Linked DNA regions of Pseudobacter ginsenosidimutans. The protein of the gene in region 2 interacts with the protein of the main gene of each other region in a pairwise test. Links are inferred from orthologs where the notes say so. Each region holds a gene or a part of one and is shown on either strand. Other genes may lie near its edges.

Region 1 (15,829 bases), 4.2 Mb from region 2 along the record:
CTGCCGACTTCATTGATGAGATCAATAACCGCTATGTATACAGGAATTTTACAATTGCCTTCATCGGTAAGCCAGGCGGAACAGGAGCTGAAGCATTTAAAACAATGCTGATCCAGCATGGAAACTAACAGGAATAATTAACCGCTTTTATAACGATTATTATGAGCATACTCAAAATTGAAAACCTCTCCCACAGGTATAGCACAGCCTGGGCGATCCGGGACATCAACCTGGAGATCAACCAGACGGGAGTGATCGGATTGCTTGGCTCCAATGGGGCCGGCAAGTCCACCACCATGAACATCGTTTGTGGTGTAGTGAACCAGACGGAAGGCACTGTAACCATCAACGGTTACGATACCAGGAAACAACCAGAGCTCTCCAAAATGGAGATCGGCTTCCTGCCGCAGACGCCGCCGGTGTATACAGACCTTACCGTGGATGAGTTCCTTACCTATGCAGCGGAGATCCGCCTCATTCCAAAGAACAAGATCAAAGCCGCCGTAGGGGAAGCGATGGAAAAATGCCAGATCTCGCATTTCAGTTCAAGGCTGATCAAGAATCTCTCCGGTGGTTATAAACAGCGTGTGGGCATTGCACAGGCGATCATCCACAAACCCAAACTGGTGATCATGGACGAACCTACCAACGGCCTCGATCCCAACCAGCTGATCGAAGCAAGAAAACTGATCCGGGAGATTGCGCAGGATAGAACAGTCCTGCTCTCTTCGCATATCATGAGCGAGATCCATATGCTTTGCCGGGAAGTGATCATGATCGAGAACGGCCGCATCATCTTCTCCGATTCCATGGATGCTTTCAACAACTATGTACAGCCTGCCAGCATCCTGCTGAAGATGGAGAATGCACCGGATCAGCAGGAGATCCTCCAGATCAAAGGCGCCACCAGGCTGGAATACATCTCAGAAAAGCAATACCGCCTCTTCTTTGACGGCGACCAGGAAATCACTGAAAGGCTCATCAAAGCCAGCGTGGCAAACGACTGGCGCCTCCGCGAGATCTCACTCGAAAAAGGACAGCTGGACGATGTGTTCAGGCAATTATCCTCCCAACCACACTCTTAATTTTTTCCGATGAAACTGATATTAAAAGTTGCGCGGACCGAGCTCCGCAATCTATTCTATTCCCCTGTCGCATGGTTTCTGACCATCGCGTTCATGGCGCAATGCGCACTTTTCTACACCATCATGGTGGAAAAGATGGCCCGCTTCCAGGAATTGTTCGTCAAGAATAATTCTGAATGGATCGGTTTCAATGATTCACTTACACAAACCATCTTCCTGGCCGATCAGGGCATTTTTGTGAATGTATTGCAGAACCTCTTTCTATTTGTTCCCTTGCTCACGATGGGACTGATCAGCAGGGAGATCAATAACGGCACCATCAAACTATTGTATTCTTCTCCATTGAAGATAAGGCATATCGTGTTGGGCAAATATCTCGCAACGATGGCTTACAATGTGTTACTGGTGGGCATTGTGGGTGTTTTTGTGATTCTGGGTATGACCAATATCGAGTATGTGGATTATGGAAGATTGCTCACCAGTCTGCTCGGATTCTTTATGCTGGTTTGTGCTTATACCGCTATCGGTATTTTCATGAGCAGTGTAACTACCTATCAGATCATTTCAGCGATCGCCACTTTCACTATTATCTTTTTCCTTTCTTACATTGGTGAGCTCTGGCAGAAGTATGATTATATCCGCGATATCACGCACTTCCTGTCCATGAAAGGAAGGGCCATCAAATTGTTGAGTGGTCTGATCAGAACAACGGATATCATTTATTTCGCAACCATCATCGTCATGTTCCTCGGCTTTACTCTGTTCCGACTGAAAGGGGCCAGGGAATTTGTTCCAACATACAAAAAGTCGATCCGCTATGTTTCGCTGATCGTTGTTTGTCTGGCAGTGGGCTATATCACATCAAGACCAGGACTGATCGGATATTGGGATACTACCAGGGATAATATCAATACCATCCATCCTAAAACCCAGGCCATCCTTGCCGGATTTGAAAAGAATGAACCGGTGGAGATCACACTGTATGCCAATATGCTTGGAAGGAATTGGATGCAGGGGGGAATGCCTGAAAGAAGAATGGATTATATGTGGAGGCTATGGGAGCCCTATCTCCGCTTCAAACCGGATCTGAAATTCAAGTTTGTTACTTACTATGATATTCCTGACAACGATTCAACTTTGTACAAGGCTTTTCCCGGGAAGACCAAAAAGCAGATTGCTGAAGAGATCGGTAAAGGGATCGGTGGAGATGTAAGTAAGTGTATGCCTCCTGAAGAAGTGCGTAAAATGATTGACCTCACACCGGAAGGCATGCAGCTGGTGTTGCAGGCGAAGTACAAAGGCAGGGCCACTTTTATTCGTACGTATGTGGACGGTGTTACATGGCCTAATGAAACGAATGTGAGTGCTGCCTTTCTCCGTTTGCAGCAGGATACCATGCCGAAAGTATTGTTCACCAGCGGAAACCTGGAACGCAGTATTTTCAAATCCGGCGAAAGAGAATATGCGGGTGGAGTAACCGATATCTCCAAGCGTGCGAGCCTGGTCAATATTGGATTTGACAATGATACCATCAATCTCGATCAGCAGGATATTCCAAAAGGTATTTCATCATTGGTGATTGCTGATCCTAAAACGGCCTTGAGCCCGGTGAAGCAGGACAAGATCCGTAAATACATTGCCGGGGGCGGGAATGTTTTCATTTTGACTGAACCCGGAAAAACTGACCTGGTAAATCCGCTGCTCGCAGAAACCGGTACTGAATTCATGCCGGGAACGATAGTGGAGATCAGTAAGAATGAAGCACCCAATATGGCGCTGCCCTTTGTGACGAAGGATATTGAAAAGATGGCGCCTGACGCAATACAGAAGCTCCGCCTGAAGATCAAGAATGAAAGAAAAACACCCAAAAGAAGACATGTGAAAATGCTTGGTACCACTGCCATCAGGCAATTACCTGGAAGTTCTTTCAGTAAGTATAGTTTCCTGCAGACGAATTCGCAAAACGATATCTGGATTAAGATGGGCCATTTGGTAGCGGATTCTACTGCTCCCGTCTTCTCTCCGCAGGAAGGCGATTTCAGGGATAGTTCATTTTCGCTGATGGGTGGCATTTACAGGAATATCAATGGGAAAGAGCAACGCATCATGTTATCCGGTGATGCTGACTTCTTCAGCAACAGGAGAAGCAATGGAGATGATATGTTGTTGTTCGGTTTCAGCTGGCTGGATAATAACCGCTTTCCCAATTTCGCTGTGCGCCCCAGTCCGATGGACCTGAACATCAAGATCAGTTCTGAAACAGCCAATATGCAGGTTTGGGTATTCCTGTACATCCTTCCGGCAATAGTGTTGCTGCTCGGTATCGTATTACTCGTTCGCCGCAAACGCAAATAATATGCAGATGATCTTACAAACAGACGATCAAACGATAGATGACCTGCGCCTGTTCAGCAAGCGCGATACACCCGGCATCTTCGATATCTATAATACAACGCATACACGTGGCGCAGAAGAGCTGCTCCGCGAAATGTTCCGATCTCCTCTCTCCAACAGGGAGGAGATCAACCGCCGCAGCGCCATCATCGGGCATTTCTGTAAAACAGGAATGAAGTTCCCCTTTGAATCAGCGCTTTTCGATATGGCGGAGAAATACCTTACAGACAGCGCTGATGCCGGAAAAGGCAGCACGCAAAGCATGCTCAGCGAAAAGGAGATCCTGAATGGTGTAACCTCACTGATCAGCCTCATCCAGCAGACGAAACAATTCCTGCATTCGGAAGATGTCCGAAACCTGCAAGCGTTTGCACCTGAGCGTGAGGCCATCGGAAAACTGCTGGATGATCCTGCGCTGGAACCTGTGCTCAGCGAAAAGTCGCAGGGAAAGATCTCCTACGCAGCGGTCACCGCCTTCGATGTATTGCTGCGCGTACGCGAGAGAAGCAAGATCGAAAAGCTGCTGTCGCAGATCTACCTGCTGGATGTATACATCTCTGTAGCGATGGTGGCTGCTAAAAGGAATTTTGTCTTTCCTGTTGCGCTGGATAATAAAAAAGGGGAATTGAAAATTGATGGTTTGTATCATCCCGAGCTGAAGAATCCCATACCCAACGATATAGTCATGGATCAGAGCAGGACACTTGTATTTCTTACCGGCGCCAATATGGCCGGTAAGAGTACATTCCTGCGATCACTGGCTACCGCCGTGTACATTGCCCATATGGGATTCCCTGTGGCTGCAAAACGGATGGAATTCTCGGTTATGGATGGCATTTATACTACCATCAATCTGCCGGATAACCTGGGGATCGGCGCCAGCCATTTCTATGCGGAAGTTTTACGCGTAAAGAAAGTGGCAACAGCCCTGAGCCAGGGGAAATCACTCTTCATCATTTTCGATGAGCTCTTCCGCGGCACCAATGTGAAAGATGCGCATGAAGCCTCTGTTGCCATTGCGCTGGCCTTTGCCGGCAGGATGAACAGCCGTTTCATCATTTCATCACATATTGTGGAGGCTGCCGGTAAGCTGGCAACCAAACCGAATATCGATTTCCTCTTCCTGCCTACGCGTATGAACGGGCATGTTCCCGAATATACCTACACGTTGGAGCATGGAGTTACCAACGACAGGCACGGGATGATCATCATCCGGAATGAGGGTATCCTTGAAACTTTGAAGAACGGCCGCAAGCGCGCTGTGTAAAGACATGGTGAGCAGTTGGTGCGTGCACCCATGCATGTAAAGTTGGTTGCACAGATGGTTACCCGTAGCACGCACCGCTGATTCACAGCACATTCTAAAATAAAACAACAATGAGTTTCAGAATAGACAGGCAGACACTGGATGAATTGAACCTGCTGGGCAAGTTCCGTCAGGGTTCTGTGTACCATTTGTTCAACCAGGTGAAAACGAGGGGAGGAGAGCAGTTGCTGGACATGATGTTCCGCGATCCGCTCACTGATGCTGCCAGTATCAACACCCGCAGCAGCATCTTCCGTTACTTCCAGGAGCAGCAGTTATCCTTTCCCTTCGATGTGCAGCAGGTGACGCTTATGCGTGAATACCTGGATGCAGGCTCCGGAGGCAGCGCCCCGATGGTGCTGGCTGGTATGGTAGTGAAGAAAGTATTGTCTGGCCTTACACGTGATGAGCGATACAAGAAAAATATCCAGGGGCTGCAGGCTACCATCGTTACCCTTAAAAAAACTGCCGGCATCATTGCGCTCCTGGAGCACAAGAGCGGCCCTTTTGCCGCCAGGATACTGGCAGTAAAAAAGATACTGGAACAGCCCAATATGGCCCGGCTAACGGAGATGGATATCTACCAGGCACTCCCTGTTCAAACACTAGCCTTTTACGAGCACCTGCTGAAAAGCAGGCTGACTGTAGAAATGGAAGCGGTATTGCAGTTCATCTATGAACTGGACGTATACATTGCCGTTAGTTCTGTTGCCGCCAGGAAAAAATTCTCCTATGCAGTAGCGCTGTCGCCGGAGAAGAACCTGCTGTCGGTTCAGGACCTGCGCCATCCCTGCATCGATAACGCCATTGGCAATGACCTGCTGATGCAGGAGAACAGCAATGTGATCTTCCTGACCGGGGCCAATATGGCGGGTAAATCCACCCTGATGAAATCCATCGGTATTGGTATGTATCTTGCCCATATGGGTTTCCCCGTGGCCGCGCAAAAAATGGAATTCTCTGTTCGTGAAGGATTGTATTCAAGTATCAATGTGGCCGATAATATCGGTCTTGGTTACAGTCACTTCTATGCAGAAGTGGTGCGTGTAAAGCAAGCTGCCGATGCGGCAGCCAGCGGCCATCGCCTTTTACTGATGTTTGATGAGCTGTTCAAAGGCACCAATGTAAAGGACGCCTATGATGGTACACTTTCGGTTACAGAAGCATTTGCTGAGTACCAGGATTGTCTGTTTATCGTATCTACGCATATCATCGAAGTGGGAGAGGCGCTGAAAGGTACGCCCAATATGCAGTTTCGCTTTCTGCCTACTATTATGGAGGGATCGAGGCCGCGCTATACGTATAAAGTGGAGCAGGGGATTACAGAAGACAGGCAGGGAATGCTTATTATTATGAATGAAGGTATCCTGGATTTGATCAATTCATAAAACATAGATATCACTTATCTTTTAAAAGAAATATCATCTAAGTGATATCTAAGGGATATGTAAGTAATATCTAAGCAATATCCTCTGATATCAAGGCACTTGTTAAGAACCCGCCCGCGTCAATGGAAGCGGGCGGGTTCTTAACAACACGCAGCATTTATTATTCGAAGATAACAGTCCAGTTATTCTGATGGAGATAATCCAGTGTGAGTATATAATGTTTCAGGACTTTGTTCTTTATCTCAATGGAATCGCAACTGATGTAACCTTCGCGGTGGAATTTTTCAGGTGATACAATATAAACTTCAACCGGAAGATTATCTTCCCAGCAATTATCTTCTTGTTTTTCATAATCCTCACGGGGTTTGAATTCATAAAAGCTAATCCCGCATTTGCCATCCCCTCCGGTTTTGTACAGTTCGCCAAGCAATAACGTGAAATCAGTTCTATTCTTGAATATGATCTTTTTGTGGCAGTTGGGCCCTTCTTTCTGGTAGCATTTCATGCTCAGAAGGGGGAGTAATATGCAGATTAGTATTGTCTTTTTCATAAGCAGGGTTGATGGGTTACTTGTAGCGCAATTTGAAATCGACGGCCCTCAGTTCATTTTCCGAGAGGTTGTAATGTTTGAGGAGGGGATATTTTTGAAGTACAGAATCGCAGTGTACCATATTGTGGTTGATGAACAATGCGGGATCGGCCACGAATATTTCCAGCACTTTTGTATTATCGTCTATTTCCTCTTTGCAGATAGGGGGATTTGTTCTGTATTCTTCCTGTGGCGCAATCTTCCAGCCATCCAGGTAGCATCGTCCGTTCTTCGTGTATTTGTAGGCGTAAATGACGGTGTCCGCAGATTCATTGATGAAGGTTACATCCGAGTAAACACAAGGTTGATAGTCCTTACAGGTACCGGCCATCAGTGGCAGCAGGAATAAGATCATGAGTTTCCTCATTGCAGGGTTTGATGACTGACCATAAAAAAACAGGCGCCGTTGCAGGCGCCTGTTTTTTTATACTGATTTTGATATTGATCATGATTAAGCTACGGCTTTGTTCACCAGTGCAGCTGCTTCACTCAGGAGGATGGCAGACTGAACTTTCAGGCCGCTTTCTTCGATGAGTTTCTTGGCTTCTTCTGCATTGGTTCCCTGAAGACGTACAATGATGGGCACTTCGATATTGCCGATGGATTTGTACGCGTCGATCACACCCTGTGCAACCCTGTCGCAACGCACGATACCACCAAAGATATTGATGAGGATCGCTTTTACTTTGGGGTCTTTCAGGATGATGCGGAAGCCGGCTTCTACTGTGGTAGCGTTGGCAGTACCGCCTACGTCCAGGAAGTTGGCAGGCTCGCCACCGCTGAGTTTGATCATGTCCATAGTGGCCATGGCCAGACCAGCGCCGTTCACCATGCAACCTACGTTACCGTCCAGCTTCACGAAGTTCAGGTTGTATTTACCTGCTTCCACTTCTGTGGGATCTTCTTCGCTGATATCGCGGAGTGCTTCCAGGTCTGGGTGACGCATCAGGGAGTTGTCGTCCAGGTTCATCTTACAGTCAACTGCGATGATCTTCTCGTCTGATGTTTTGAACAGCGGGTTGATCTCGAGCATGCTGCAATCCAGTCCAACATATGCATTGTAAAGATTGGTCACAAATTTCACGCAGTTCTTGAAGGCTTCGCCTTTCAGTCCCAGGTTGAATGCGATCTTACGCGCCTGGAAGGGGAGAAGGCCGCCACTGGCATGTACCCACTCTTTGAAGATCTTGTCTGGCGTGTTATGGGCCACTTCCTCAATGTCCATACCACCTTCAGTGCTGTACATGATCACATTCTGACCTCTTCCGCGGTCGAGCAGGATAGAGAGGTAGAATTCTTTTACGGGATTAGGTCCGGGATAATATACATCTTGCGCCACCAGTACCTTGTTCACCAGTTTGCCGGCGGGTCCGGTCTGGATGGTTACCAGTGTGCCGCCCAGGATATTGCTGGCGATCTGTTTGATCTCCTCAGCGCTCTTACCCACGGCTACACCGCGTTGTTCGCTGCCCTGGATCTTACCTTTTCCGCGGCCCCCGGCGTGGATCTGTGCTTTCACCACGGCGAAGTTATTGCCGAATTGTACTTTCAGATTTTTGTAGGCTTCTTCTGCTGCATCTGCCCTGTCTACCGGAATTCCTTCCTGAACAGGCACATTGTATTTTTTCAGTAATTCTTTCGCCTGGTACTCATGGAGATTCATGCGGGGAAATTTTTGGCGAAAATAGGAAAAACGAACAATAGTTGCGAGAGGAATAGTGAGCTATATTTGCGCATCTATGAGTAACATCATCCGGCAACTGGAAGAAACAACCGCATTTCTGCGTGGTGTGTACCCTCATGTTCCTGCCATCGGTATCATACTGGGCAGCGGTTTGGGCAATTTTGCCGCCCATATCCGGTCCGAACTGGAGATACCCTACGAAGCCATCCCGAATTTTCCTGTTTCAACTGTGGAAGGCCATCGCGGACGTCTCATTTTCGGAACCGTGGCCGGCAAAAAGGTAGTGGCCATGGCTGGCCGTTTCCATTTTTATGAAGGATATTCCGCAGAACAGGTGGTATTCCCGGTGAGGCTGATGAAATTCCTTGGGGTGGAAACCCTGCTCGTTTCCAATGCAGCCGGTGGTGTGAACCCGGGATTTGCAGTGGGCGACCTGATGGCGATCACTGACCATATTAGCTTCGCTGTGGTGAATCCGCTGCTGGGAAAGAACGAAAGCCAGCTGGGACCACGTTTTCCTGATATGAGCGAGCCATACAATAAGGAACTCATCAAATCCATGAAAGAAATAGCTGCCGGAAGCGGCATCAAACTGCAACAGGGTGTTTACTTCGGTGTGACCGGACCAACATTCGAGACCCGCGCAGAATACCTCATGATCAACCGCCTCGGCGGCGATGCAGTAGGCATGAGCACCGTGCAGGAAGTAATTACGGCTAACCATATGGGTATGAAAGTGGCTGCCGTGAGTGTGATCACAGACCTGGGTATTAGAGAAGAAGATAATGTGATTACCCACGAAGAAGTATTACAGGCAGCGGCCGAAGCAGAACCGAAACTGACAACACTCTTTACAAAGCTGATCGAAAAACTGTAGAGCAACCGGCAACAGCGCCATGAAGCGCAAACTTTCTGTTAATTGGCAAAGAATGAAGCGAAGGTTCAATAGCATCATAATATTAATCACTAATTTTCCGGCCGTTAATCCGGCAATTATTTTGACAAAGAGATATTTATTCATAGCAACAATTTTATTGTTGACAGGTATCATGAATAATGCCACTGCACAGGATCCTTTCCGCAGGCTGCAGGGCATGCGTGGCATTGGTGGCGGCGGTGGAACAGCTGATTCACTGGCGCACCGTACAGGTTTGGAAGATTCCATCACTATCCGTTACCGTTATCTCGACTCCAGCAGGCTGCGCAGCTTCGATTCTTCTCTGACTGATTTCGGCGGAAGGTTTCCCCAGCCCTGGAACTATATCAACCTCGGCAACCTCGGAACAGCTGCCAGGAACCTGATCTATTCACCCATCATGAAACCCGGTCTTGATCCAGGTTTCCATAATCTCGATCTCTACCTCTGGAATGTGGAGGAAACAAAATTCTATACCACCACCAGGCCCTTTTCCGAAGTTGCTTATGTACTTGGTAGCAGGGCAGAGCAATACATCAATCTTACACATACGCAGAACCTTCGCCCCAACTGGAATGCGGGCTTTCAATACAGACTGATCAATTCACCCGGTACATTTCAGAACCAGAGCACCAACCATAACAATTACAGGTTCCATAGCTGGTACCAAAGCAAGAACAAACGCTACCAGAATTTTGTGGTGGTAGTGGGGAATAAATTGCAGGCAGGAGAGAACGGTGGTATCAATACGAAGATGCTCGATACTGCCACCTACAATGAAAGATCCTCCATTCCCACTTTCCTCGGCGTAGACCAGCCGGGCAGCAGGAACTTCTTTACTTCGTCTATACAAACAGGTTCTTTTTATACCACCGGCGCTTACATGATGCGGCAGCAGTATGACCTGGGACAAAAAGATTCCATCGTAACAGACTCCAACGTCATACAGTTGTTCTATCCCAGGCTGCGACTGGAACATAGCATCAGCTACAATACATACAAGTACCGCTTCAGGGATGCGGATGGCGACAGTGCTTACTACAAGAGCAATTACGATATCAATTTCGGAGGCAGCAGGGGACCCTTCTTCGCACAGGATTTCTGGAAAGTGCTCAGCAATGATTTCTCGCTGTACCAGTTCCCCGATGCAAAGAACCCGCAACAATTCATCAAGGTAGGCGCAACTTATCAAAACCTCGAATTCAGTTCGCAATACAGGGATTTTCAAAAAGCAAGGATCAAGGACAATAATATCTTCCTGCACGGAGAATACCGTAATAAAACGCGCAATCAGAAATGGGATATCGAAGCCTTCGGGAATCTTTATGTGAATGGAATGAACTCCGGCGATTATACCGCTTACCTGAGCCTGCAACGTTTGCTCAGCAAGAAGATCGGTTATCTGCAGGTCGGATTCCAGAACACCAACCGGACGCCTTCCTTTGTATTCGATCCCTACAGCGGATTCTGGTTTGATCCGGCACAAACACTCAGCAAGGAAAACATCACAAACATATTCGCGGCTGTGGATGTTCCCAGTCTCAAAATGAAATTGAGCGGAAACTATTACCTGATCTCCAACCTGGCTTATTTCAGAAGCTTGCATGTGGCAGACCAGGAAAGTAATCCATTCAATATTTTGCAGGTAACGGCGCAGAAGCAATTCAGTCTGGGCAAACGATGGAACTGGAGAACCTGGGCCGTGTTCCAGCAGCGTGCAGGCGATGGTCCTGTTAACATGCCACTCTTCACTACCCGCAACCAGATCGGATACGATGGCAATCTTGGATTCAAGAATCTCGAAATGAGTGTTGGCCTCGAAGTCCGCTATTTCACTCCATATTATGCAGATCAATATTCTCCCATCAAAGGGCAGTATACTTTCCAGGATAGTGCAAAAGTGAAACTCGAAATGCCGGACATCGGCGCTTACCTGCATTTCCGGATCAAGACCTTCACCGCTTATGTGCGCGTGGAAAACCTCAATGCCCTCGATCCTTCCACCGGAAGTTTTACCAATAACAATGTTCCAACCCTCAATTATCCTTATCCCGGCATGCAATTCAGGGTGGGGATCTTCTGGGCATTTGTGAACTAAACAAGCTGTTAAAAATCAGTCATTTGAATTTGGGGCTTTCAGAATAGGAAAATACCTCCTATTTTTGTTTGGAATGAAAAAGGCATTTGTAGCCATATTAGCCATTCTGTATATCACCCTCACCTCCGGTGTGATCGTGAACGTGCATTACTGCATGGGGCATATCGCCAGTGTGGAATACGGCTATGATGATCACGATGTCTGTGGCAAATGCGGCATGACCGGTGAAAAAGAAGGTTGTTGTCATACCGAATACAACCTGGTGAAAGTGGACGATGAGCACCAGTCCATTCCCGCAGATCTCCCTTCATTCCAGATGCCGGTGAGCATCATTCCCGATGAGATCGTATGGATCGATCCCGCTCCGGCAAAACCTGTTACCACTGCATTTACTTACGAGGATCCCCCGGATCAGTATTCCAATTCGCATTATCTCCATCATTGTGTTTTCCTGATCTGATAGAAGGCTGTAATTCGGACATATCTATTCTTTGTTTGAAAACAACTTTTATCATTTTCTATTTTAATTTTTATGAAAGCACAATCTATCTTTCTGTCAGTTTTTATTTTGTTCGCAGCCTTCACCGTTAACGCGCAATCCGGTCTGAAAAAAGATACCATCAAAGTTTGGGGCAATTGCGGTATGTGTAAAAAAGTGATCGAGAAATCCGCTCTCACTGCCGGCGCCAAAACTGCCGACTGGAATACCGATACCAAAGTGCTCACTGTAGCATACAATGCAAAATCCACCAACGGTAAAAAGATCCAGCAATCCATTGCCGCTTCAGGATACGATACACAGGATCTCACTGCCAGCAATGAAGCATACGATAAACTTCATGGCTGCTGCAAATACGACCGCAAGGAAACTGCTAACGTAAAGGAAGAAGCGAAAAGCTGCTGCGAAGGAAGTGATAAGGCTTGTTGCAAGGACGGCGACAAAAAAGACGCCACCTGCACCAAAGAAGGCCATAAGACCGGTGAAGCTCCCAAAAAGCATCACTAGTCCATTCTTATCATTTTACTAAAACAGCATTTATGAAAAAGATATTTGTCCTGGCAGTGGCCACACTGCTCGGTTTTGCCGGTATGGCTCAGTTTAAGAGTGCATCCCTTCAGGCAGCAGGACTTACCTGCGCCATGTGTACCAAGGCCATCAACACTTCACTGGAACAACTTCCCTTTGTGAAAGATGTGGATGTAGACATCAAAACATCCAGCTTCATCATCAATTTCAAAGAAGGAAGCAATGCAGATTTCGACCAACTGAAAAATGCCGTGGAAGACGCAGGCTTCTCTGTAGCCAAACTCTCCGCCACCGGCAATTTCAACAATGTAAAAGTGGAAAACGATACGCATGTTCAGATCGGTGGCAAGAACTATCATTTCCTCAATATCAAACCCCAGACCCTGGATGGTGAAAAAACCATTGTGCTGGCAGACAAAGATTTCATGGGCTCCAAAGAATTCAAGAAGATCAGCGCTGCCACTAAAATGAGTTGTGTTCAAACCGGAAAAGCTGCTGCCTGCTGCACCAAAGACGGCATCAGCGCCAATAGCCGGATCTATCATGTAACCATCTAAGACTGACGAATGAAGCAATTTTTTATAGGGGCATTACTGCTCATGACGGGTTATGTACTTACCGCGCAGGAGCTATATGTTTTCTCAGAACCTGCCTCCAATGTGCCGGCAAAGTCGGTGAGCGTGAAGTATTCCGGGAAGTTCCTGAAGTCTTCGCATAATGATCGCATTGAGCAAAGGCATATGCCGGAAGTAATGCTGGGGCTGAGCAAGGAATGGATGCTGCGCGCTTCCACCACCATGTCTGATATGTATTCCAGCAATCTACGCTGGGAAAGTGCAAAACTGTACACCAAGTATCGCTTCCTCTCCAACGATGATGTGCACAGGCATTTCCGCATGGCGGCTTTTGCCGAAGCATCCTACAGCCGTAACGAGATGATGTACGATGAGCTCAGTCTTGAAGGGGACCAGAGCGGCATCCAGGGCGGTGTGATCCTCACACAGCTCTGGGACAAACTGGCCGTTTCAACCACCCTGGGTTACCTGCAGGTGATACAAAGCCAGCCGCCACTGCATCATGTGGGTATGGAAAAATTCCCGGAACAGGCATTCAATTATTCATTGTCTGCCGGCTACCTGTTATTGCCCCGGCATTATACGAGTTATAAGCAGACTAACGTGAACCTATACGCGGAATTGCTGGGACAGCAGACCCTTGACAATAAGAAATTCTACGTGGATTTCGCTCCGGCCATTCAGTTCATCTTCAACAGTACTGCCAAGCTGAATGCAGGATACCGCATCCAGCTGAACAGCGATATGAACCGGATGGCGCAGAACCGGTTGCAGCTAAGCTTTGAGTATGTGTTCCTTAATGCGCTGAAAAAGAAACGTTAGTACACAATTCTATAAACTGTTCCTGTAATTGTGTAACAGGCCTGGTAGCGGTGCGTGATAACTTTGTAACATCAATTTATTATCATGGAAACCGCTACCAAGTCCCTTATCAGCAAAACGATCCCTGTAACCGGCATGAGCTGTGCCGCCTGCGCTGTGAGCGTAGAATCGATGCTCGCCGCTACGGAAGGCATCCGGGAAGCAGGAGTGAATTTTGCCACACAATCAGTGCGTGTGTTGTTCGATCCTTCAAAAACGAATACCAGCGCCATGCAACAGGTGATCCGTAGTATCGGATACGACCTGATCATTGACGAAGAAAATGCCACGGAGAAACAGGCCGAACTCCAGGCATCGGCATATAAGCAGTTGCAAAGGAAAACCATCGCGGCTGCTTTACTTACCTTACCCGTGGCCGTTATAGGTATGTTCTTCATGGATATGCAATACGGCAACTATATCATGTGGGCATTGACCACACCGGTATTGTTCGTTTTCGGTAGTTCTTTTTATATCAATGCGTGGAAGCAGGCACGTATGGGCAAAGCGAATATGGATACCCTGGTGGCGCTGAGTACCGGTATCGCTTACCTGTTCAGTGTTTTCAATACGCTGAACCCGGGTTTCTGGCATAGCAGAGGTTTGCATCCGCACGTGTACTTCGAAGCTGCCGCTGTGGTGATCGTATTCATCATGGTGGGCAAACTGCTGGAACAAAGAGCCAAGAGCAATACCAGCGCCGCCATCAAGAAACTGATCGGATTGCAACCCAAAACTGTCTGGGTGATCAAAGACGGTGAACCAGTTGAACTGCTGGCAGCACAGGTGCAGCCCGGTGATATCATCCTGGTCCGTTCAGGAGAGAAGATCCCTGTGGACGGTGTAGTGGAAGAAGGAGAATCCTATGTAGATGAATCCATGATCTCCGGTGAGCCCGTTGCCGTACACAAGACCAAAGGCGTTCCCGTTTTTGCAGGCACCATCAATCAGAAGGGAAGCTTCCGTTTCCGCGCCGATAAGGTAGGCAGTGAAACCATGCTGGCCAATATCATCCGGATGGTGCAGGAAGCACAGGGCTCCAAAGCGCCTGTACAAAAACTGGTGGATAAGATCGCTGGTATCTTTGTGCCGGTGGTGATCGGGATCGCTATCCTGGCCTTCCTGGTCTGGGTGCTGGCTGGTGGTAACAATGCCGTTACCCATGGATTACTGGCGATGGTGACCGTACTGGTGATCGCTTGTCCCTGTGCGTTAGGACTGGCTACACCAACCGCCATTATGGTGGGAGTGGGCAAGGGAGCCGAACAGGGTATCCTGATCCGCGATGCGGAAAGCCTGGAGCTGGGCCATAAAGTGAATGCCATCGTGCTGGATAAGACCGGCACCATCACAGCCGGTAAACCTGTGGTGACCGATACCTTGTGGAAAGCATCGGCCAGGCATCTGCAGTCAGAACTGGAAGGCATTCTGCTGGCCGCAGAACAACAATCCGAACATCCGCTCGCAACGGCTGTTGTACAATATCTGAAGGAACGCAATGCCGTTCCCGTTAAACTGAGCTCTTTCGAAAGCATTACGGGTAAGGGGATCAGCGTAAAGGCTGGTAATATCGGCTACAAGGCAGGAAGCTATAAAATGGCATTGGAAGATAAGATGAATATCCCCGCCGATCTGCAGGAGGCTGCCGGCAAATGGGCCGCTGCCGCCAAAACAGTGATCTGTTTTGCGCAGGACAATGAAGTGCTGGCAGTGATCGCCATTGCAGATGAAGTGAAGCCCGGCTCGGCCAAAGCTGTAGAAGCTTTGAAGAAGATGGGAATCGATGTGTACATGTTCACCGGCGATAACCAGCAGACAGCTGCCGCCGTAGCCGCACAGGTGGGCATTCAGCACTTCAAAGCCGAAGCATTGCCTGCTGATAAAGCTGCATTCGTGAAATCATTGC
Region 2 (16,023 bases):
CATGAGTACGCTGAAAGAAAAGATCCATAGCCTGGCAAAAGCCTTTGCACCTGATTTCATTTCCATAAGGCATCACCTGCATGCACATCCTGAGCTCAGCTACCAGGAGTTTGAAACTTCAGCTTTCATCCAGCAAAAATTACGTGATTTCGGTATCCCATTCTCAGTAATGGCAGAGACCGGGGTGGTTGGTGTAATAGAAGGAAAGAATCCCGGAAAGAAAGTGATCGCGCTCCGCGCAGATATCGATGCACTTCCTATCCAGGAAGAAAATGATATTCCCTACAAATCAACACGTCCGGGCGTTATGCATGCCTGCGGCCATGATGTACATACCACCTGCCTGCTTGGTGCAGCAAAGATCCTGAATGAACTGAAGAATGAATGGGAAGGCACGGTGAAACTCATCTTCCAACCCGGCGAAGAACGCAACCCCGGTGGTGCCAGCCTTCTCATCAAAGAGGGTGTGCTCACCAAAGCGCCCGTTCCGCAAGCGATATACGGACTGCATGTGCATCCGCAACTCGCCATCGGGCAACTCAGTTTCCGCGGTGGACAGGTAATGGCCAGCGCCGATGAGATCTATATCACTATTAAAGGTAAAGGCGGTCATGCTGCTGCCCCGCACCTCACTGCCGATACTATCCTTATTGCCTCACAGCTCATCGTGAGCCTGCAACAGATCATCAGCCGGAACAGGAATCCGCTGAACCCTTCTGTACTCAGCATCTGCTCCATCCAGGGTGGACATACCACCAATGTGATCCCGAGCGAAGTAAAACTGATGGGCACTTTCCGCGCACTGGACGAAGAGTGGCGCTTCAAAGCACATGAGCTGATCAGGCAGCAGGCTACCGGTCTCGTACATGCGATGGGCGGAGAGATCGATCTGCATATCGATGTAGGCTATCCTTCTGTATACAATAACGAAGCGCTCAATGCAGTAGCCCGCAACCTGGCGGAAGATTATGTTGGCAAAGAAAGAGTGGAAACCACTGAAGTGAGAATGGGAGCCGAAGATTTCGGTTATTACACGCAGCATATCCCCGGCTGCTTCTACCGTCTGGGTGTGATGAACGTGGAAAAGGGCATCACTTCCGGAGTGCATACCCCTACTTTCAATATCGATGAGAGCGCTATCGAAACCGGTATGGGAATGATGGCCTGGCTCGGAAGCCAGACCACCGGTTCGTTCTAAATTATCCGCGTTCCTTTCTTCTTGCAATATTCCAGAAGCCGAGCAACAATGCCGTTGCCGCACCTGCCAGCGAATTCCATTCGTGCGTGGCCAGGCCTTTTACCTGTCCTGCCTTGAAATAAGTCAGCGCCGGGTAGGCATAAGGGTAATACACCACTTTATCCCATTGCAAAATGATGAAGGCAACAATGGTAAGCCCGATGCCCAGCCCCATGCTGGTGATAAAATTCCTGAAACGAAGACTGAACCAGTATTGAATGGCTGTGATACAGAGTGATGCGATGTACATTCTCGCTGTTAATCGCAGCATCATTTCCAGCGGCGGCGCTTTTTGGAAAAAAGCATAATTGGAATGGAAAATATTCGCGATATAGCCTGTGGCCAGAATTGCCAGGTTGTAGAGCAGCAATGAAGCAAGCAGCAACAACTGGATCACCACGAATTTTGAAAAGAAAATATCTGCATGGCTGCGCGGCTGCATGTACACCATCTTCCAGGTATTGTTCCGGTACTCCGTCTGCACAACAAGGCTCGCGAGAATGGTCACATACATCGGGAAGAAGGCAGCGCCAAACTGCCAGACATTTTTCATATGGAATTCCCAGGGAATACTGGCCAGCTCATTAAATGCTCCGGGCTTAAGGATATAAGCGATCATGAAGAGCACCGGCATGGCAACGCCGGCAATGAATGCTACCCTGTAAGCGAGCGTACGCCTGCTTTTCAGGAACTCTGCTTTTGTATTGATCAGAAAACTGGCCATAACTATTGATTGGTGATTTGAACGAAAAGGTTTTCAAGATCGTGCTGCGCCACAGATACCTGGTACACATCAATGCCCTGCTGCACCAGCGCTTTATTGAGTTGTGCAGTACGCTCCCTGCTTTCGAAGCTCACGGAGAACTGCGTGCCGTTCACCTGCTGTACGGGGAATTCAGACAAGAGGGCGGCAGCTTTCTTTGCATCGCTCACTTCCACAGTGATCAGGGCTTTGTTGGCCTGCAGGCGTTGCAGTTCCTGCATCGATCCCTGGAATAACAATGCACCCTTGTGAATGATGCCGATATGCGTGGCCATCTTTTCCATCTCAGTCAACAGATGGCTACTCACAAGAATGGTCTTGCCCTGTTCCTTGTTCAATGATTTAATGAGTTCCCGGGTTTCGATGATGCCGCTGGGATCGAGGCCATTGGTGGGCTCGTCCAGCACCAGCAGTTCGGGATCGTTCAACAGGGCAACGGCAATGGCTAATCGCTGTTTCATACCGAGCGAGTAAGCGCCGGCTTTTTTGCCTGCGGCATCGGTGAGGCCTACGATGCGCAGGACCTCACCGATGCGGTTTCGCGGGCTGCCGGAACTGAGGCGGAACAGTTCCAGGTTCTCCTTTCCGGTAAGATGAAGGTAGATGGAGGGCGATTCTATCAACGCTCCGATCCGCTTCATGACAGGGATCCGATGGGTGGCTATACTTTCCCCGAAGATCTTTATGTTGCCTTTTTGATTTTTCAGTAAGCCCAGGATCAGCCTGAGCGAGGTGGTCTTTCCCGCTCCGTTCGGGCCGAGAAAGCCGTAGATACTGCCTTCAGGCACCTGCAGGTTCAACTGGCGGAGGATGGGTTGTCCGGACCGGAACGTGTAGTCCAGTCGCTGGGTTTCAACAAGAATGTTTTGCATGCTATTTCTTTTGGATGACGCTTTTTAGTTGCTGACCGCTGAGATGGATGGAAGTGCTGGAATCCGCATTCAGCAGCAGGTTGCCGATATTACTGTTGCTTATATCCAGGCTTGACCTGTTCTTCAGGCTCAGGTCCATTTCTCCTGCCTGGAAGTGGGAGCCGAATCCAATCAGAGACCTGTCACCAGTGATGGTAAGCTTACGGAAACGAACACCCGAACTATCTTTAATATCATCGTTAATGGAACTATTGATGAGTTGCAGGCTGATTCCTTCCGGCTCAGCTTTCTTACTATCTGCGCTAAGCGTTACCCCGCAATTTTCGATCAACGCGGTGTAGGCTGCGGGCAGGTAGAGCCAGACCGAATTCTGCCTGCGCTGATATTCCTGCTCATTATTCCGTGGATCGTTTCCGTTGAACCGGACACTATCAGCGTAGATCAGTACAGCATCTCCCTGGATGCTGAATTTCACGGGCTGATAATTTTCGTTTGTTGTGATTTCTGCATAGAGTGAATCCGATGGAATGACATACAGGTTTCGCAGATCCCTGAGGGTAATATTCTTTATTCCAGGAAAAGTTTGGGTGATCATGCCAGACTTTACATCCAGCCTGGTGAAATTCCCTGACTTGTATTTAATAATGATCGTGGCCACCACCAGCGCAGGAATGAGAATGAGGAGGCCGAAGATCAGCGCGATTATTTTATTACTCGTTTTCATGCGAAGTGTTGTTTCTTGTAATGATCAAAACGGGGTTTCAGTTCTTCCGTATTCATACCCAGGAGGTACATATTGCGGAATACCTGCGGCAGTTCTTTTTCCAGGAAAGCATCTTTCCGGTAATGGAGCGCCTGTTGCAATGCTTCCGGCGCAACAAAATAGCCGATGCCCCGCTGGTTCTGAATGATCTCCTGCTGCTGCAGGAAATCGTAGCTGCGCATGACAGTATTGGGATTCACTTCCAGTTGCACGGCCAGTTCGCGCACGGATGGCACCCGCTCGCCGGGTTTCCATTCCTTCAGCAGGATACGTTCGCAAACGTAGTCCGCAATCTGGAGGTATATAGCTTGTGATTCTCGGAATTGCATGATGAATGTTTTAAATCCTCAGATCTCTTTTTCTTTGAGCCTGTGAAAAGATGCCAGCCATAACAATGGCGGAAACCCATATTGCAGCAGGTATTTGCCGGTGTAGATCAGCCAGGCAGGCAAAGTGATCAATGCTTCACCGGAAGCATCAACAACTTTGTAAGCCAACAGTCCCTCATCTGCAAAATCACCTTTCGGTACCAGGTTGGTGGCTGTAAGGAAAATGCTGAGCCAATAAAGCAACCCAACTACCAGCAAAAGGATGAAAGTTTTGATGAAACTGAATTTGCTGAAGAAGATGGAACCCGCCATGAAAACGGATTGTACAGCAAAGTAAGCCAGGAGAACATAATAAAGGAAAGTGATCGGCACAGGCTCTCCCATGAACTCCTCCGAGCTGAATACATTGGCCAGCTTCACCCAATTGTACTCTCTGCCTCCTGAGGCAGCAACGAAATTACTTTTGGCAATGGGGTTGAAGATCTGCAAAGTGATGATGTCTACCACATAAAACACCAGGGTGTAACTGATGAAGAACAATACCACCGAATAAAGAATGGCCACCAGCAGCTTTTCCAGGTGCGATGCCGGCACACTCAGATAATTAATACCCCTGCCCTTGGAACCCAGTGAGCTGAAAATGGTACTGGCATATAAACAGCCGCTGGCAAACAATACAAAGTAATAAGTGCCGGTCTGAATCTGAGTGGGAACAGCGGATTCTCTTCTTTCCATCAGGAATAAAAAGATAAACCATAAAAGCACCAGGCCGCCAATAGCACTCAGGCTTAGAATATACCGTTGCCGGTTCTCCACCCAGTGCCTGCCCACCAGCAACCTGAATCTTGAAAAATCGAATACCTGATTCATGAATAATTTTTTCTTGGTTGAACAATGTTGATCAGGCGGCGAATGCCTGCTGTACCTGCTCACGGTTAAGGATAATCGCTTTATACAATAATTCCAGATCCAGCCTGCTCTCTTCTTCCCCGTCATTTTTCAGGATCACGGAATGCCCGCGCAAAGCGGATTCAGCATAGATAGCGCGTTTCACTTCTTCAGGATCGAAGCTCACGGAGAACTGGAGCTTACGGCTGATGTCCTCAATGGTCTGATCAAACAGGATACGGCCTTCGTCGATGATGGTGATGCGGTCTATCAGGCTTTCCAGGTCTTTCACCTGGTGTGTGCTGATCACCATGCATTTGTTCTCATCCAGCGCGCCGGCCATCACTCTGCGGAACTGGCTCTTGCTCATGATGTCCAAACCATTGGTGGGTTCGTCCATCAACAGAACAGAGGCATTGGAAGCAAGACCGAAACTGATCAGCACTTTCTTCTTCTGTCCATAACTCATATTGTGCAGGCTGCTGTCTGTTGGTATTTCGAACTCCTGCACATATTTATTGAACTGCTCCACACTGAAGCGGGGATAAAATGGAGCATGGTATTTCAATAAATGCTTCAGCGGAACATCACTGAGATAGAATTCTTCGGGAACCATGAATACTTCCTGTAAGAACGCCGGGATCCTTTTGCCGGGATCGAAACCAAGTACATCTATCGAGCCCTGGTCAGGAAATAGTAACCCTGCAATATTGCGAAGCAAAGTGCTTTTGCCTGTTCCGTTCTTACCCAGCAATCCGTAAATATGGCCGGACTGCAATTGAAGGTCGAGTCCGGAAAACACTTTCCGTTTCCGGTAGGAGAAATGCAGATTTTGGACCTTGATCATTGCTTGTGTTTTAGTGTACTACTTCAATAGTACACCCAAACATAAAATAGTTTTTTGGTTCCTGCAATTTTTTTTTCGAAGATTTTATTGGCGGTTCAACACGGGTTTATTTTTTACGCAGAAAAAGCGGGATGAACGGAATGACGTACATTGCAAACCTGTTTTTGGCAGGGTGCACTGGTTGAGGAAATCTCTTATTAAACCGCATTGTCATGTACTAAACTCGCCAGCGTTCCGTTAACTGCCTGATTAAAAGAACTTTATGAAAAAAGAACTCATCAGGGAGCAAGCCCTGGAATACCATTCCAAAGGAAGACCGGGCAAAATAGAAGTTGTACCAACCAAAGAAGCAAAAACCCAGCGCGACCTTTCGCTGGCATATTCACCAGGCGTAGCAGAGCCCTGCAAAGAGATCGCCGCCAATCCCGAAAAAGTTTATCAGTATACCGCCAAAGGCAATCTCGTTGCTGTGATCAGCAATGGAACAGCCGTTCTTGGTTTGGGCGATATCGGTCCCGAAGCCGGCAAGCCCGTGATGGAAGGAAAGGGTGTACTCTTCAAAATATTTGCAGACATCGATGTATTCGATATCGAGATCAATGAGAAAGACCCCGAGAAGTTTGTACAGATCGTAAAAGCACTGGAACCTACTTTCGGAGGCATCAACCTGGAAGACATCAAAGCGCCCGAGTGCTTTTACATAGAGCAGAAACTGCGCGAAGAGATGAAGATCCCCGTGATGCACGATGATCAGCATGGCACAGCCATCATCTCCGCTGCTGCACTGCTGAATGCGCTTGAAATACAGAAAAAGAAAATAGAAAAAGCTTCTTTCGTGGTGAATGGCGCCGGAGCCGCAGCCATGGCCTGCGCCAAACTCTACGTGAGCCTGGGCGCACGTCCTGAGAACTTCCTCATGTTCGACCGTAAAGGCGTGCTGCATAAAGACCGTGCTGATCTGGATGGCGACAAGAAACAATTTGCCACTACTGATAAGGCAGGGATCACACTTACAGATGCAATGAAAGATGCCGATGTGTTCATCGGCCTGAGCGTAGGTAATGTGGTAAATGAAGAGATGGTGAAGAGCATGGCGAAGAACCCTATCGTATTTGCGATGGCCAACCCTGATCCGGAGATCGCTTATGATGTGGCTACTGCTGCGCGCAAAGACATCATCATGGCCACCGGCCGCAGTGATTTTCCCAACCAGGTGAACAATGTACTCGGCTTCCCCTTCATCTTCCGCGGAGCGCTGGACGTACGCGCCACGCAGATCAACGAAGCCATGAAACTGGCCGCAGTACGCGCTTTGGCAGAACTGGCAAGAACGCCGGTTCCTGATATCGTGAACACCGCCTACAACGAAAAGAACATCGTTTTCGGTCCTGAATACATCATTCCAAAACCTCTTGATCCCCGGCTCCTGGCCACCGTATCTCCGGCAGTAGCGAAAGCCGCCATCGAGAGCGGGGTGGCGCAGATCACCATTCCTAACTGGGATGATTATGCGATTGAACTCAACAAACGCCTCGGGCTAGACAACCAGGTGATGCGCGTACTCGGCAGCAAGGCCCGCAAGGACCCAAGACGTATCGTATTTGCTGAAGCTGACAATCTTAAGATCCTCAAGGCGGCTCAGATCGCCTATGATGAAGGTATCGCCTTCCCTATCCTGCTGGGTGATGAGAAAAAGATCAAGAGCATTGCGCTGAGCAACAAGATCGATATCGACGAACTACCGATCATAGATCCACGCAGTGATGACCAGGAAGAAAAAAGAAAAGAATACGGCGAGCTCTTCTTCAAAAAGCGCCAGCGCCGTGGTATCAATAAATATGAGTCTGCCAAAATGATGAAAGACCGTAACTATTACGGTTGCATGATGGTGGAAACCGGCGAAGCCGACGGTATGATCTCGGGACTTACCCGTAATTATCCTGATACCATTCGTCCTGCCCTGCAGGTGATCGGCACCGAAGAGAATGTAAAGAAGATCGCAGGCATGTACCTGCTGCTCACCAAGAAGGGACCATTGTTCATGGCGGACACCACCGTGAACTTCAATCCCACTGCAGAAGAGCTGGCAGAGATCACGCTGATGGCGGCCAAGGAAGTGCGCAACTTCAACCTCACTCCGCGCATCGCATTGCTCAGCTATTCCAACTTCGGCAGCAGCGACAGCCCTGAAGCCAGACTGATGAGCAAGGCCCGCGAGATCATCAAACAAAAAGATCCCACCCTGATGGTGGATGGTGAAATGCAAGCCAGTGTGGCATTCAACCAGGACATCCTTCGCGAGAACTATCCGTTCAGCGAGCTGATCGGACAGGAAGTGAATACCCTCATCTTCCCCAACCTGGCTGCCGGAAACGTGGCATATAATTTACTGAAGGAAGTAGGTGGCGCCGATGCTATCGGGCCAATCCTGCTTGGACTGAAGAAACCAGTGCATGTTCTGCAACTGGGCAGCAGCGTGAGAAGTATTTATAATATGGCGTTGGTGACAGTGATAGATGCACAGCTGAAATGCGGCAAGAACCCGGAAGACGCAGTGAGGAAATCTCCCTGGTGGAAGCGGAACAAAAAGTAAGCTTGGCAATAAATCACTAATTTTAGCCGGTTATTGCTGTTGACACCTGTATAGAATTGTAGCTATGACGTTATTTACAGAATTTGGCCGTTACCTGCTGATGATCAAAGGCATGTTTTCCAAACCGGAAAATGGCAAGATGTATTGGAAAGAGCTCATGCACCAATGCGTTGAAATTGGCATTGGTTCATTGGGCATCGTGGTGATCATCTCTTTCTTCATGGGTGCGGTATCCGCACTCCAGACCGCTTACCAGCTGGTAAGCCCGGTGATTCCCAAGAGCACCATTGCACAGATCGTACGCGATACCGTGATCCTGGAATTCTCCCCCACCCTGGTTTGTATCGTACTGGCCGGTGTGGTGGGCAGTAAGATTGCCAGTGAACTAGGGAATATGCGTGTGAGCGAGCAGATAGATGCGCTGGAGATCATGGGCATCAATACCAAATCATACCTGGTAATGCCGAAGATCCTGGGAGCCCTGATCATGATCCCTTTGCTGGTAGTGATCTCCATGGCCCTCGGTATTTATGGCGGCCGTATTGCCGGTGTTGCATCCGGGGTACTTTCTGCCGCCCAGTACGATAAAGGTCTGCTTGGCAGTTACCAGCCTTACAATGTATTCTTCGCGCTGATCAAAGCCTATACATTCGCTTTCATCATTTCCAGTATTCCTGCTTACTACGGATACTACGTGGAAGGCGGGGCCCTGGAGATCGGGCGCTCCAGCACCAAGGCTGTGGTAGTGAGTTGTGTGGCCATCCTGTTTGCTGATTATGTACTGGCAGCACTGCTGTTACAATAAATTTCCCCGGCATGATCGAAGTAAAAAATCTAAAGAAAGGATTCGGTGATAAAACGGTCATCAATGATGTGAGCGTGGTGATGCAGGCAGGCAAATGTAACCTCATCATCGGCGCCAGCGGCAGCGGTAAGACGGTTTTCATGAAATGCCTGGTAGGATTGTTTTCGCCAGACAGTGGCGAGATCCTTTATGACGGACAGAATTTCACAGACATGGACGATGAGGCGCGCAAGGAAGTGCGTAAACAGATCGGCATGCTCTTCCAGGGTTCTGCACTGTTCGACAGCCAGACGGTAGAACAAAATATCATGTTCCCTCTCAATATGTTCACCAAAGACAGTTACCAGCAGAAACTGAAACGGGTGAACGAAGTTCTCGACAGGGTGAACCTGAAAGACGTCAATAAGAAATTCCCCGCCGAACTCTCAGGCGGTATGAAAAAAAGGGTGGGCATTGCCCGGGCCATTGTGCTCAACCCGAAATACCTTTTCTGCGATGAGCCCAACTCCGGCCTCGATCCGCAGACATCACTGGTGATCGACAAACTCATCAATGAGATCACCAAGGAATACAATATCACCACCATCATCAACACCCATGATATGAACTCCGTGATGGAGATCGGGGACCATATCATCTACATGCACAAAGGCGTGAAGGAATGGGAAGGAAGTAACAAAGAGATCATATTCAGCAAAAATGAATTGCTGAACGAGTTCATTTTCGCTTCCGAGTTCCTGAAAGATGCCAAGGACATGCGGATGCTGGAACAGACCGGCAAGATCGATAACAACAGGAATATGGACGACCTGATCAAATAACCCGTCCCTTCCTTTCCATCTTGACCCATTTCCCTTACTTTTGCCCAACTTTTAAATACCCGCTATGAGCATTTTAGTGAATAAACAATCCAAAATACTGGTGCAGGGCTTTACCGGTACGGAAGGAACTTTCCACGCTGTGCAGATGATCGAATACGGAACCAATGTTGTGGGCGGTGTTACCCCCAATAAAGGTGGTACAACCCATCTCGACAGGCCTGTGTTCAACACCGTAGCTGATGCCGTAAAAGAAACTGGCGCCAATGTTTCTATTATTTTCGTTCCGCCTGCATTTGCAGCAGATGCTATCATGGAAGCAGCAGAAGCAGGTATCGGCCTCGTGATCTGTATCACGGAAGGCATTCCTGTTCAGGACATGGTGAAAGCCAAACTGTACCTGCAGGGAACCAAAACAAGACTGATCGGTCCCAACTGTCCTGGTGTGATCACAGCGGGCGAATGCAAAGTAGGTATCATGCCTGGCTTCGTATTCAAAACCGGTAAGATCGGTATCGTATCCAAATCAGGAACTCTCACATATGAAGCTGCAGACCAGGTGGCGAAAGCCGGACTGGGTGTATCAACTGCAGTAGGTATCGGTGGAGACCCCATCATCGGGACCACTACCAAAGAAGCGCTCGAACTGTTCATGAACGATCCCGAAACTGAGGCCGTTGTGATGATCGGTGAGATCGGTGGCGGCATGGAAGCTGAAGCAGCACGCTGGTACAAAGAGCAGCCCAACAAAAAACCTGTGGTAGGTTTCATTGCTGGTCAAACCGCTCCTCCCGGACGCAGAATGGGCCACGCAGGCGCCATCATTGGCGGTGCAGAAGATACTGCTGAAGCCAAGATGACCATTCTTGCAGAATGCGGCATCAATGTAGTGAAAAGCCCCGCCGACATCGGCGCTACCATTGCAAAAGTGATCAAGAAGTAAGCGAAAGCTGAACCCGATATTGAAAAAAGGATGAACGCACTGTTCATCCTTTTTTCATGTACATATATCACGCCGGGCCGCTCATATACAGCCGTTGTTGAAAAATCTTCGTACATTCGGTTACTCCCGGCGCAGATTCCGCGCCAAGCTCCACTGTAGAATATCTCCATTTACTATCATTCCTTCTGCTGATCACACATTCGCAGATGTACACTTCGTGTCCGGATTTTCATTGCTTATCACTAATAACCTGATATATGAAAAATCGCTACACACCACTGTTTCTCTCCCTCTTCCTGGGAGCCAGTATCACTTTACATGCGCAATGCCCGCGACTGGCGGGAATTATGGTAGATGCCTGCGCCACCGGTAATACTGAAAGTCGTAATGAATTTATTTTCTGCGTGAATGGAAATACAAATTTGAATGTGGATGATCTCCGTTTTACCTTTCCAACCGGAGCTGCTATTGGCGCAGGAACAACAGACTTTGCTCCCAATACAGGCCTTGCCCCCATCGGCACCTGCCTGACTGTGCTGGATGATGGTGATGTGATCCCTGCCAATGCTCCTTTCATCATCTTCATGTCGAGCAATGTGGCGGTGGCTTACGACTTCAGTTCCTGGTGCACGGAATTTGGCCAGGTTTATCTATTGTACAAAACCAATCCGGCTCCGGTCCCTCCCGCTTTTCTGAATGAGACCAGTGTAGTGGGTGGTGAGCAACGCAGCGTAACATTCAATGTAAACGGCTCACCTGCCTGCGGCGCTACGTATACTTACGATGTTCCTGTGGGAACGGGCGTTTCAGTGGATGGCAATTTCTTTCGCTTCCCCGAGCCCACTGCAGGCGTGAGCCTGAGCCCTGGCTTTGTCAACAACGGATGCGCCTCTCCTCCCTTTGAGCTGCTGCCGGTTACCCTCGAAGGCTTTACCGCCAGTTACCGGAACAATAATGTGCAGCTCTCCTGGTCAACCGCCACGGAACTCAATGTCAGCCATTTTGAAATACTTAGAAGTTCCGATGGCATTCACTACGCCACTATCGGCACTGTTGCCGCCGCAGGCAATACATCTTCGATTACACGGTACAGTTATAACGATAATAATCCGTCTCCCAGCAGGAATTATTACCGCTTGAAGATCGTTGACCTGGATGGCAGTGCTGAATTCTCGAAGATCATTAGTATCCGCGCCAATGCCAGCGGCATTACCCTGAACAGTCTCTATCCCAACCCGGCCAATGAAGAGCTGGTGATCGAATGGAATGGGATCAGCAATCTGAAAACACAGGTATCGGTACGAAACCTTCAGGGACAGTTGCTCCAAACCCAAACAGTAACAACCCTTGCAGGCTTCAACCAATTGAAACTAAACACCAGTAAGCTGCCTGCAGGACAATATTTCCTCACACTTGATTTCGGCACAGATAATATGGTGCAATCATTCCTGAAACGATGAGGAACAGCAAAGTTGGACTGAACATAAATAAATTGAGAAGCCCCACGCATACTTTACGCTGGGGCATTCTCTTTTCCGCCCCACAGAGTGCCCTGTCGGAGCGGGGGTAAGGCAGAGCGGTCTTGAAAATAAAAGCGATAAAGCCTGGCTCTCCAATACAGCCCAATCCTCACCACAACCTCCAGCCTTCATTCTCCCGCGCCGGTTTATTTTCTCAACCGCAAAGCCTTACCCCTCCGACAAATTCCCCCTCCGGCAAAGGAAAAATCGTAAATTACAGTTACCCCCTCCTCCCTGGTCCCGCAACTAAATTTATTGTGTATGAAACATGTCTACCTGCTTCTCTTCATAGCATGTTACGCCCCCCTGATCCTGCCAGCGCAGCAATGCCCGCGCATTGTAGGCATCATGGCCAACGGATGCGGCACCGGCATCCAGGAAAGCCGTAATGAATTTATCGTTCTGGTGAACGGAAATGTGCCGTTGAACGTGAACGATCTCAATATCATTCTTCCCGGCAACGGCGCTATCACGCCCAGCAATGATGATGATTTTGCCGCCAATACCGGAGCAGTGCCTACCGGTGGCTGCATCTCAACGGTAGATGATGGCGCTATCATTCCGCCCAATACACCTTTTGTGATCTTTATGTCTAACCTGGTGGATGTAGTGTATGATTTTTCGTCACTTTGTGAACAATACGGCGCCGTATACCTGCTGTACCGGAACCTTCTCGAACCCCCACTGCCAACTTTTTTGAGCCAAAGCAACGCTGACACCATTAAAACTGTCACACTCGCGGTAAACGGTGTGGCTGCCTGTTACGCCAATTTCATTTGGAAGCAACAGGTAAAAGGTCAAAGCTCCAACGACGGCGATTTCTACCGGTTCCCGGAACCAGTAGATGGCAAAAGCGTAAGCAATGGATTTGTGAACAACGGTTGTGCATCCCCGGTACTGTACCAGAACTCGAACCCGCTATCCGGCTTCACAGCCACTTATGCAGAGCCAAGCGTACAGCTCAACTGGACCACCGCCATGGAGCTGGACGCCGCTTACTTTGAAGTGAACAGGAGCATCGACGGTTACAATTTTGCCAACGCAGGTACTGTTCAGGCGCAGGGAGCGGCAGGATCGGTTACCCGGTACAGTTATAATGATCCCGGGCCCGTACTCCGAAGAACTTACTACCGGCTAAGGGTCATCGACAGACAGGGCAATTCCGTCTACTCCCGGACCATCAGCGTACGCGCGGGGAACAGTGGCATAACACTGAACAACCTGTACCCCAATCCTGTCAGTGATGTGCTGATCGTTGACTGGACGGGCACCAACAGTGTGAAAACACAGTTGTCTATCCGAAGCCTGGGAGGAAAGATCCTTCAAACCAATACCGTAACCACTGTACAAGGCTTCAACCAGTACAGGCTAAACACTGCACAACTCAGTCCCGGCCAGTATTTCCTGAGCCTGGACTATGAGAATGATAACATAGTAGAGGTTTTCCTGAAGCGATGATTCGCTGAAGCTTAACCAGTCGGCAAGTCATATGGCCCCATGTTTGTACTGTAACAGCATCTCACATGGGGCCATAGGCTTTTTTTAACTTTTTGACGGTATGCAATCCTTTTTCATACCGCATCCCTTTCACGGAAATAAGAACCAGAACCATCGAAATTTGACGACCGGTAGTTCTGATTAGATTTAATACCTTGATTAAAATTTGAATGCATGTTGCTGAAAAAAATCCTGTTACTTATTCCATTATCCTTTTTATTGGTCCTAACCACTACAGCACAAAAAATGAATGCTTACGACAAACTATGGAAAAAAGTGGATTCCCTTCTCAACAAGAGCGGGCTTACTGAATCCGCACTCAAAGAAGTGAACCAGATCTATGCATTGGCCAAAAAAGAGAAGAATGAACCGCAGCAGATCAAAGCGCTTACCTATCGCATAGCACTCGACAGGGAAAAACAGGAATCGGAGCAGGCCGCTACTGCTGCTTTTGCCGCCTTCGATAAAGAGATCGCCGGCACTACAGGCAATACAAAGGCCATCCTGCAAAGCATTGCCGCAGCCAACTACTGGCAGTATTACAATAACCAGCGCTGGCGCCTCCGCAACCGCACAGCTACCGTTAACTTCGTGAAAGATGATGTGAACACCTGGTCAGCGGATGATTTTCATAAAAAGATCACCGAACTTTTCCAGGCATCACTCTCCAATGAAGCGCAATTGCAGCAGACAAAACTTAGTGGCTATGACGCCATCATCCGCAAAGGAAATGTACGCGAGCTTCGTCCTACCCTTTTCGACCTGCTGGCTCACCGTGCACTCGACTATTTCAAATCAGACGACCGCAATATCACCCGCCCGGCTTATCTCTTCGAGATCAACCAGGCAGAAGCACTGGCAGATGTGAACAGTTTTGTGTCGGCAAAATTCCAGACAAAGGATGAACTGTCCAACCAGTTCAAAGCGCTTCAGCTCTTTCAGCGCCTGCTGAAATTCCATCTCAACGATGCAAAACCAGAAGCACTGGTGGATGCCGATATCGAACGTATCGAATTTGCCAACACTTACGGCACCATGTCCAATAAGGATGAACTGTACAAACAGGCGCTGGAAAAGCTCACGGCAAAATATGGCCGCCAGCCCTTTGCAGCACAGGCATGGTACCTGCTGGCCAGTTACTATTCCGGCCTGGCAGGAAGGTACAATGCGCAGGCGGATACAGCCCATCGCTATGAATATGTAAAAGCAGTATCCATCCTTAACCAGGTGCTGGAAGACAAAACCCCATCTGAAGGAAGGGCCAATAGTTACAATCTCCTGCAACAGATCAAACAACCGGTCCTTGGACTGCAGGCAGAGAAGGTGAATGTACCCGCTCAAAACTTCAGGGCCCTGGCCACTTTCAGGAATATTTCCAATTTACAGGCGCGCATCATCAAAGTGAATGATGACGAGCTCGATGAAAACCGCTGGGATGATAAATACTGGAACAAACTCATCAAACAACCTGCATTCAAAACATTCGTGCAACGCCTGCCCGACACGAAAGACTATCAGCAACATACAACCGAAATTCCCATAGCCGGCCTTCCCGTTGGTAAATACATCCTCCTGGTAAGTCCCGATGAATTCTCCCTCACCAGGCCGATGGCAGCACAGCATTTCTATGTTTCCAATATCGCTTACATATCAAGTGAGCACAATCACCATGTATTGAACAGAACAACCGGCGAACCCATCGCCCGCGCTGCCGTTCAGATCTGGAACAGGTATTATGATTACAAGGCCAGCAAGTACCAGGACAGGAAGGGCGAGCAATTCGTAACCGATCAGTACGGCGCCTTCACCGTGTCCCGTTCAAAGACAAGGGATGATAACCAGTACCGGATCGAGATCAGTGCAGGAGAGGATCGCCTTGCCATCCAGGACTATCAATACAACGGCTCCTACAATCCGAATGACAATATTCAGAAAGAGACCAACAGCACCTTCCTCTTCACAGACCGCGCTATCTATCGTCCTGGTCAGATCATATACGTGAAAGGGATCATGGTGAACAGGAATAATTTGGGCAACAAATCATCCATCATCACCAATCGCGCCACTGTGCTGGACCTGATGGATGCAAACGGACAGAAGGTGAGCAGCATCCCCGTAACCACCAATGCTTACGGCTCCTATTCAGCC

The links.
Region 1: the proteins of sucD (region 2) and sucC interact in binary tests that used the Escherichia coli proteins (3 or more experiments, as listed by UniProt). The link is inferred for Pseudobacter ginsenosidimutans from one-to-one orthologs.

Annotation. Positions count from the first base shown.
Region 1 is NZ_CP042431.1:4,557,388-4,573,216, forward strand. What follows is about bases 6,320-9,124. They hold sucC (ADP-forming succinate--CoA ligase subunit beta), read right to left. Parts: upstream 8,426-9,124; coding sequence 7,214-8,425; downstream 6,320-7,213. Other genes in these bases: FSB84_RS17990 (hypothetical protein), read right to left, coding at 6,334-6,723; FSB84_RS17995 (hypothetical protein), read right to left, coding at 6,740-7,129; FSB84_RS18005 (purine-nucleoside phosphorylase), read left to right, coding at 8,502-9,124. In the rest of the region: FSB84_RS17965 (hypothetical protein), read left to right, coding at 1-128; FSB84_RS17970 (ABC transporter ATP-binding protein), read left to right, coding at 162-1,085; FSB84_RS17975 (Gldg family protein), read left to right, coding at 1,095-3,440; FSB84_RS17980 (MutS-related protein), read left to right, coding at 3,448-4,746; FSB84_RS17985 (MutS-related protein), read left to right, coding at 4,857-6,173; more of FSB84_RS18005, read left to right, coding at 9,125-9,323; FSB84_RS18010 (putative porin), read left to right, coding at 9,445-11,460; FSB84_RS18015 (HYC_CC_PP family protein), read left to right, coding at 11,534-11,920; FSB84_RS30805 (heavy-metal-associated domain-containing protein), read left to right, coding at 11,993-12,466; FSB84_RS18025 (heavy-metal-associated domain-containing protein), read left to right, coding at 12,499-13,044; FSB84_RS18030 (hypothetical protein), read left to right, coding at 13,054-13,884; FSB84_RS18035 (heavy metal translocating P-type ATPase), read left to right, coding at 13,969-15,829. UniProt on the Escherichia coli protein: Succinyl-CoA synthetase functions in the citric acid cycle (TCA), coupling the hydrolysis of succinyl-CoA to the synthesis of either ATP or GTP and thus represents the only step of substrate-level phosphorylation in the TCA.
Region 2 is NZ_CP042431.1:333,984-350,006, forward strand. What follows is about bases 8,922-11,920. They hold sucD (succinate--CoA ligase subunit alpha), read left to right. Parts: upstream 8,922-9,982; coding sequence 9,983-10,858; downstream 10,859-11,920. Other genes in these bases: FSB84_RS01365 (MlaE family ABC transporter permease), read left to right, coding at 8,922-9,097; FSB84_RS01370 (ABC transporter ATP-binding protein), read left to right, coding at 9,109-9,918; FSB84_RS01380 (T9SS type A sorting domain-containing protein), read left to right, coding at 11,116-11,920. Outside these bases: FSB84_RS01325 (M20 metallopeptidase family protein), read left to right, coding at 2-1,198; FSB84_RS01330 (ABC transporter permease), read right to left, coding at 1,200-1,961; FSB84_RS01335 (ABC transporter ATP-binding protein), read right to left, coding at 1,964-2,872; FSB84_RS01340 (hypothetical protein), read right to left, coding at 2,874-3,596; FSB84_RS01345 (GntR family transcriptional regulator), read right to left, coding at 3,593-3,964; FSB84_RS01350 (hypothetical protein), read right to left, coding at 3,983-4,834; FSB84_RS01355 (ABC transporter ATP-binding protein), read right to left, coding at 4,866-5,699; FSB84_RS01360 (NADP-dependent malic enzyme), read left to right, coding at 5,962-8,292; more of FSB84_RS01365, read left to right, coding at 8,357-8,921; more of FSB84_RS01380, read left to right, coding at 11,921-12,318; FSB84_RS01385 (T9SS type A sorting domain-containing protein), read left to right, coding at 12,640-13,836; FSB84_RS01390 (alpha-2-macroglobulin family protein), read left to right, coding at 14,050-16,023. UniProt on the Escherichia coli protein: Succinyl-CoA synthetase functions in the citric acid cycle (TCA), coupling the hydrolysis of succinyl-CoA to the synthesis of either ATP or GTP and thus represents the only step of substrate-level phosphorylation in the TCA.